DNA from 3 places in the Lacticaseibacillus styriensis genome. Region 1 is predicted to be linked to each of the others. Evidence: predicted binding sites of a transcription regulator. Region 1 holds the regulator's gene; each other region holds the start of a gene.

Evidence for each region. Region 1 encodes CtsR, which represses protease genes until heat stress. Its sites were predicted from a motif close to TTGGTCAAAAAAGGTCAAANA; they were not measured.
Region 2: the regulator CtsR is predicted to act here: its motif matches at 1,360-1,380, upstream of clpB (ATP-dependent chaperone ClpB).
Region 3: the regulator CtsR is predicted to act here: its motif matches at 1,294-1,314, upstream of LACSTY_RS08650 (ATP-dependent Clp protease ATP-binding subunit).

The regions. Positions count from the first base shown of each region.
Region 1 covers NZ_CP132483.1:2,600,878-2,603,138, reverse strand. Annotated here, with positions in the region: tRNA gene LACSTY_RS12285 (tRNA-Lys) at 1-33, shown strand, start outside; tRNA gene LACSTY_RS12280 (tRNA-Leu) at 49-131, shown strand; tRNA gene LACSTY_RS12275 (tRNA-Gly) at 201-272, shown strand; tRNA gene LACSTY_RS12270 (tRNA-Leu) at 284-369, shown strand; tRNA gene LACSTY_RS12265 (tRNA-Arg) at 380-453, shown strand; tRNA gene LACSTY_RS12260 (tRNA-Gly) at 507-578, shown strand; tRNA gene LACSTY_RS12255 (tRNA-Pro) at 583-656, shown strand; gene LACSTY_RS12250 (CtsR family transcriptional regulator) at 782-1,249, shown strand; gene LACSTY_RS12245 (ATP-dependent Clp protease ATP-binding subunit) at 1,288-2,261, shown strand, end outside.
Region 2 covers NZ_CP132483.1:1,386,056-1,388,316, reverse strand. Annotated here, with positions in the region: gene clpB (ATP-dependent chaperone ClpB) at 1-1,298, opposite strand, end outside; gene LACSTY_RS06700 (LapA family protein) at 1,424-1,750, opposite strand; gene LACSTY_RS06695 (SDR family NAD(P)-dependent oxidoreductase) at 1,764-2,261, opposite strand, start outside.
Region 3 covers NZ_CP132483.1:1,800,833-1,803,093, reverse strand. Annotated here, with positions in the region: gene LACSTY_RS08650 (ATP-dependent Clp protease ATP-binding subunit) at 1-1,245, opposite strand, end outside; gene ykzS (protein YkzS) at 1,465-1,656, shown strand; gene LACSTY_RS08640 (phosphocarrier protein HPr) at 1,799-2,065, shown strand; gene ptsP (phosphoenolpyruvate--protein phosphotransferase) at 2,065-2,261, shown strand, end outside.

The DNA.
Region 1 (2,261 bases):
AGTGGGTCGACAGTTCGAGCCTGTCACGGCTCATTTAACCCACCTTTTGCGGGTGTGGCGGAACTGGCAGACGCGCTAGATTTAGGTTCTAGTGGTTTTTGACCGTGGGGGTTCGAGTCCCTTCACCCGCATCGTATCTTGAACGGAATGCTCGGGTCTTTGAAGGCCGCTCCTCGGTCATAATTGAATAGGTTTGATATGCGGAAGTAGTTCAGTGGTAGAACATCACCTTGCCATGGTGGGGGTCGCGGGTTCGAATCCCGTCTTCCGCTTTTCACTTTATGCCGGGGTGGCGGAATTGGCAGACGCACAGGACTTAAAATCCTGCGGTCAGTGATGACCGTACCGGTTCGATCCCGGTCCTCGGCATTTTGTTGAAGCACCCATAGCGCAACTGGATAGAGTGTCTGACTACGAATCAGAAGGTTGTAGGTTCGACTCCTACTGGGTGCATCGTCGATCGCCTATGAAGCTAAGCTGGCGCCGATCAATTTAATATGCGGTATGCGGAAGTAGTTCAGTGGTAGAACATCACCTTGCCATGGTGGGGGTCGCGGGTTCGAATCCCGTCTTCCGCTTTACCGGGAAGTAGCTCAGCTTGGTAGAGCACTACGTTCGGGACGTAGGGGTCGCAAGTTCGAATCTTGTCTTCCCGATTCTTGGATCACGAAAAATCGTGGTCCTTTTTTCGTTTTCAAATGCAGAAATTTGTATAAACTGACCAATGCCAGTATAATGTGTAATAGTCAAGATTGGTCAAAGTCAAAAAGGATTGAACGACATGCAGCGTGAGAATATTTCGGACATTATTGAGGCTTATCTAAAAACGATACTGGCACAGGAGGCTGCGGTTGAAATACGGCGAGCCGAAATTGCACGTCGTTTTAATTGCGTTCCCTCGCAAATCAATTATGTCATTAAAACCCGGTTCACACCGGCTCGCGGCTACATTGTTGAAAGCAAGCGGGGCGGCGGAGGCTACATTCGCATCGTGAAGGTCAAATTGACAGATGATCAAGACCTCATTCAAATCATGCGGCAGCATATCCCCAAACGCTTGCGATTACGCGATGCCCGTGATTTAATTCAGGAATTATTCGATAATGGGCTTATTTCCCAACAATCAGGCAATTTAATGTTGGCGGTCATGAATCATGAGACTTTGGGTATTCTTGATCAAGGGACAGAAGAGCATTTACGGTCGCGCATGTTCCTTGCATTTTTGGATCGTTTGCGGTATGAAAGATAGAACAGTTTATAATTAGTTTTCTAAAAAGGAGCGTGCTTATGGACAACTTATTTACCCCTAGTGCTAAAAATGTTTTGCTTTTAGCCCAGGAACAAGCGAAGTATTTCCATCATCATGCTGTAGGCACTGAACATTTGCTTATGGCGCTGGTTATGGAAAAAGATGGAATCGCTGGTAAGACGCTGCGTCAGTTAGGGGTCACAGAGAATGATGTCCATGACGAGATCGAGCGCTTCACAGGGTATGGAACTGTTGATGCCGCCGGTCAAGCTAGCGATAGTTATTTGCCTTATTCACCAAAGGGTAAGGAAATTCTGGCGTTTGCCGGCGACGAAGCAAAGCGCTTAGGTGCTTTGAAGATCGGCACCGAGCATATTCTGCTGGGGTTGCTTCGTGAAGACGATATTTTAGCCGCGCGGATTCTCCAGAATCTGGGCCTCAGTCTTTCGAAGACACGACAAATGGTGTTTAAGAAAATGGGCATTGCGGACACAGCTGCCAAACGCCGGCCAATGGCGCGTGGTGGTGCTCGCCAAGATAGCCAAGGGACCCCGACACTTGATGGCCTTGCGCGCGATTTAACCCAAATGGCGCGTGAAAACCGGATGGATCCGGTGGTCGGCCGCGAAAAGGAAGTTCGGCGTTTAATTCAGATTCTGGCTCGGCGCACGAAGAACAACCCAGTGTTGATTGGTGAACCAGGTGTCGGGAAAACCGCGATTGCGGAAGGCTTTGCCGAAAAGATTGTCGCGGGCAAAGTTCCGGATGACATGCTGAATAAGCGACTGATGATGCTTGATATGGGCTCACTGGTTGCAGGCACAAAGTATCGTGGTGAATTTGAAGATCGCCTGAAGAAAATCATTGATGAGATTTATAAAGATGGCAACGTCATTTTGTTCATTGATGAATTGCACACGCTGATCGGTGCCGGGGGTGCTGAAGGGGCCATTGACGCTTCCAACATTCTCAAGCCGGCCTTGGCTCGTGGCGAGTTGCAGTTGATCGGTGC
Region 2 (2,261 bases), 1.2 Mb from region 1:
TTCTTCAACGCCTGCTGTTCGATTTCCAATTGCATCTGTTTGCGTTCAGCAACGTCCAGTTCGGTTGGGCGGGAGTTCATTTCGACATTGATCGTTGCGCACGCTTCATCGACCAAATCGATCGCCTTATCCGGTAAAAACCGGTCCGTAATATACCGGTTCGACAAGGTTGCGGCTGCCACGAGCGCCGAGTCATGAATTCGTACCTTGTGGAAAATTTCAAATCGTTCCTTCAAGCCGCGCAGAATGCTGATCGTGTCTTCGACGCTTGGTTCCTGTACCAGAACCCGCTGAAAACGCCGCTCCAAGGCTTTGTCTTTTTCAATGTTTTCGCGATACTCATCAAGCGTTGTAGCGCCGATCAGATGCAACTCACCACGCGCCAGCATCGGCTTAAGCAAGTTGCCAGCATCCATGGAACCCTCAGCGCGACCGGCACCGACAATGTTATGAATTTCGTCAATAAAAAGAATGATTTGCCCTTCACTCTTTTTGACTTCTTTCAAAACCGACTTTAACCGTTCTTCGAATTCCCCACGGTATTTGGCACCTGCTACCAGACTGCCCATATCCAAGGAAATAATCGTTTTATTTTTTAAATTGTCCGGCACATCGTTTTTAACAATCCGTTGGGCCAAGCCCTCAACGATCGCGGTTTTCCCGACCCCCGGTTCGCCAATCAAAACCGGATTGTTCTTGGTTTTACGACTCAGGATTCGGATCACATCGCGGATTTCCTCATCCCTACCAATGATTGGGTCCATTTTTCCGCTGCGTGCTTCTTTGACCAAGTCAGTGCCGTATTTCTCCAGACTCTTGTAGTTCGCTTCGGCATTTTTGCTGGTCACTTTTTCCCCGCCACGAATCTTGTCGACAACCTGGCGTAGCTTCTTGGCATCAACTTTAGCATCGTTGAGTAAGTACTGGGTAATCGTGTTATAGCGTTGTTGATAAAGCGCAAGCAACAACGCCTCAGTCGAGATGTAAGTGTCACCGAATTCATCTTTAACGGTGTTGGCGTCTGTCAGTAATTGTGCCAGGTTTTGGGACATACTCTGGCCATAAGTACTGGCGCCTTCCACGACTGGCTCAGCTTCAAGCGCCGCATCAATGGCTGCATTCAGTCCTTGAACATTCACGCCGGCTTCACGATAAATCTGCTCAGCCAACTGATTAGGTTGGACTAGACTTTTCATGACATGCGGAATGTCAATTTCTTGATGATGTCGCACTTGGGCAATTTGCTGCGCAGCGCCTAAAGCCTCGGCAACTGCTTGGGTAAAATTATCTGGATTCATCCACGTATCCCTCCATAACCGTTCATTAACTGTTTATTGTTTTCAAATCCACTTTACGATATTGGTCAGTAAAGGTCAAACATTATCGAATAAAAAACGCGAATCGCATCATCCGCGTTTTGTCGTTATTTTTTCGTTGAATCAACCGGCTCTTCCTTAGGTGCCTGAACCGGTTTAGGCGCTGGCTTTTCGGCTTTGTTCGCCTTCGTCAATTCAGTGATGCGCTGCTGCAATTCACGAATCTGTTTTTTGGCATTGGCAACGGCACTGGTTGAAATTAACCAGGTGACCACTGCGCCGATTAACACAGAAACCGCAATGATCACGATCAATGGCCACTCCAACTGAATCCCAAAAAAGTTAACCGAAACGCCTTGACCATTTAGCAACGCAAAAATAATTAAAATTAATGCAAGTACCAATCCGATAATAAATCGCTGTTGACCCTTCATTCAAGCCACCCCTTTATTTTTTGTTCAGCAAACCGCCTGCTAACCAATCGCCGATATGTGGAAATAAAGTATACAGGTCAGCACCCAGATTCATCAACCGAGGTGTATTGATTTCCCGTACCGGATGGTTAAATGTTGCAACAATTCGCCACGCCAGTTTATCAGGATCCAATACCAGCCAAGAAACGCTGGCCAAGTAGTCCAATGCCCCAGCCGATTTGAAGAAGTCGGTTGCAATTGGTCCCGGGTTAACGGTTGTCACATTGACCCCAAATGGCTTCAATTCCAGTCGCAGTCCGTTACTATAACCCACCACTGCAAACTTTGTCGCCGAATAAATAGCTGACTTGGGTGTGGCAATTTTACCGGCCATCGATGAGACATTGATGATGTGTCCTTGGCCACGAATCGCCATGTCGCGTCCCAGCAGCTTGGTTAAGTACATGGTTCCCAAAACATTCACGCGAAACATGCGTTCAACCAAGTGCATATCCGTGTCAAATGCATTCTC
Region 3 (2,261 bases), 800 kb from region 1:
TTCTTCGACAATCTTTTCCATGTCCTTTTCGGTGACAGTTGGCACTTCATTTTCAGGGAGATTTGATTGCTTCTTGGCCATGTCTTCTAATTTCGTGACTTGATCGCGATAGAAGGCGGCTTTTTCGTAATCTTCCTGTTTCAGTGCTGCCTGTTTTTGATTCTCGGCATCCGCAATCTTGGTTTTAATCGTTTCAGGATCAACGGTCGCAATCGTCAGATTCTTACGGGATCCGGCTTCGTCCAACAGGTCAATGGCCTTGTCGGGCAAAAAGCGATCCTGAATGTAGCGGTTGCTGAGTGTAGCTGCGGCTTCAATCGCGGCTTCCGTGTACTTAACGTGATGGAAGTCTTGATAACGCGGCTGCAAGCCTTTCAGAATTTTAATGGTTTCGTCAACGCTAGGTTCTTCAACCATGACTGGCTGGAGTCGCCGAGCAAGTGCGGAATCTTTTTCAATTTGCCGATACTCGTTGCTGGTGGTTGCGCCAACCAGTTGCAATTCGCCACGAGCGAGGGCAGGTTTCAAAACGTTGCCTGCATCCATACCGCCTTCAGCGTTGCCGGCACCGACAATTTCGTGAATTTCATCAATAAATAGGATAATGTTTTTATTTTGTTTGAGTTCATCGATCAATTGTTGCATCCGCTGCTCGAATTGACCACGAATACCGGTTCCTTGAACGAGGGAAACGACATCAAGGCGAATAACGTGACGATCCTGGAGTTTTGCCGGTACGTCGCCATTGGCAATCTTCAAAGCCAAGCCTTCGACGACAGCGGTTTTACCGACACCGGCTTCACCGATCAGAACCGGGTTATTCTTCGTCCGGCGATTCAGGATTTCGATCACCCGTGAAATTTCCTTGTCGCGGCCGATGACCGGATCAATTTGGCCTTTGCGTGCCTGTTCGGTCAGATCAACACCGAATTGACCCAGTAATCCCTTACCGCCATTGCCATTGCGGCCGTTGTTACCATTGCCGCCGCGTCCTGCCTGAGTAGGCGGGATCTGCGCGTTAGGCTGTTGCGGCCGATCCATTCCCTGATTCATCGCACGGAAGATATCATCTAAGCTCCCGAACCCAAACGGATCAGTAGCATTTGTTGGATTCATATTTCCTCCTGCTTGTTTCTTGAGTAATTGATAACAGTTTTGGCAGAGATTGATCTCCTGCCGCGTTCCGTTAACAACGGTTGAAAGATGAATAGTGGCTGGATTCTTATGACAGTTTTCACATAACATTTTGTCACAACCTTCCTGTCTAATTAGGTGCCACATATAGTCGAAAAAGGTTTGACCTTTCTTGACCTATGGCAATAGTATACACCCTCATGTTGAGAATGCAAGCACTCGACACACAAGAGTGCTAAAAAGTTCCAAATATTTCAGTGATATCAGGCATTAGCGCTTTTTCAATGCCTACTTTTATGCTAACCTTATGGAGTGAGGTGAGGCAAATAGATGACTCAGGATTATGTCGCTTTAATGGATGAGTTAAAGACTGGTCAGCGTGACAAGATCACGGTGACGCCCGAAACATTCATGGCGTTTCGGGCGGCATGGACAAATTATCCCGATCGTGAAGAAATTGTGGGGACGGCAAAACGCGATGGTGTCATCGAATACCATTACCGGTCAGTTGATTCCCGCTAAATAAGCGTCAAATCTCATGTGACGCTTGTGGCAAGCTACAAAAAATGGTAAGGTTTACATGAATTGTTTTAGGTGTTAGTGTGCCTATAAACTATTCGGAAAAACACTAGAAATCTAGTTAATATGAAGGAGCAGATCAGTCATGGAAAAACGTGAATTTAACATTATTGCAGAAACCGGGATCCACGCACGTCCGGCAACCTTGTTGGTACAAGCAGCCAGCAAGTTCAACTCAGACATCAACTTGGAATATAAAGGCAAGAGCGTTAACCTGAAGTCCATTATGGGTGTTATGAGTTTGGGTGTTGGCCAAGGCGCCGATGTTACCATTTCTGCTGAAGGTGCTGACGAAGCAGACGCAATTGCTGCTATTACCGATACTATGAAAAAAGAAGGCTTGGCTGAATAATGGCTGAACATTTGAAGGGAATCGCTGCTAGTGATGGGATCGCCACAGCGAAGGCCTATTTACTGGTTCAACCTGATTTATCATTTGACAAAAAAACGGTTGATGATCCTTCAAAGGAAATCAATCGGCTGAAGCAGGCACTTGATCAAAGTAATGATGAGTTAAAGGTTATCCGTGCAAAGGCCGCTGAATCGCT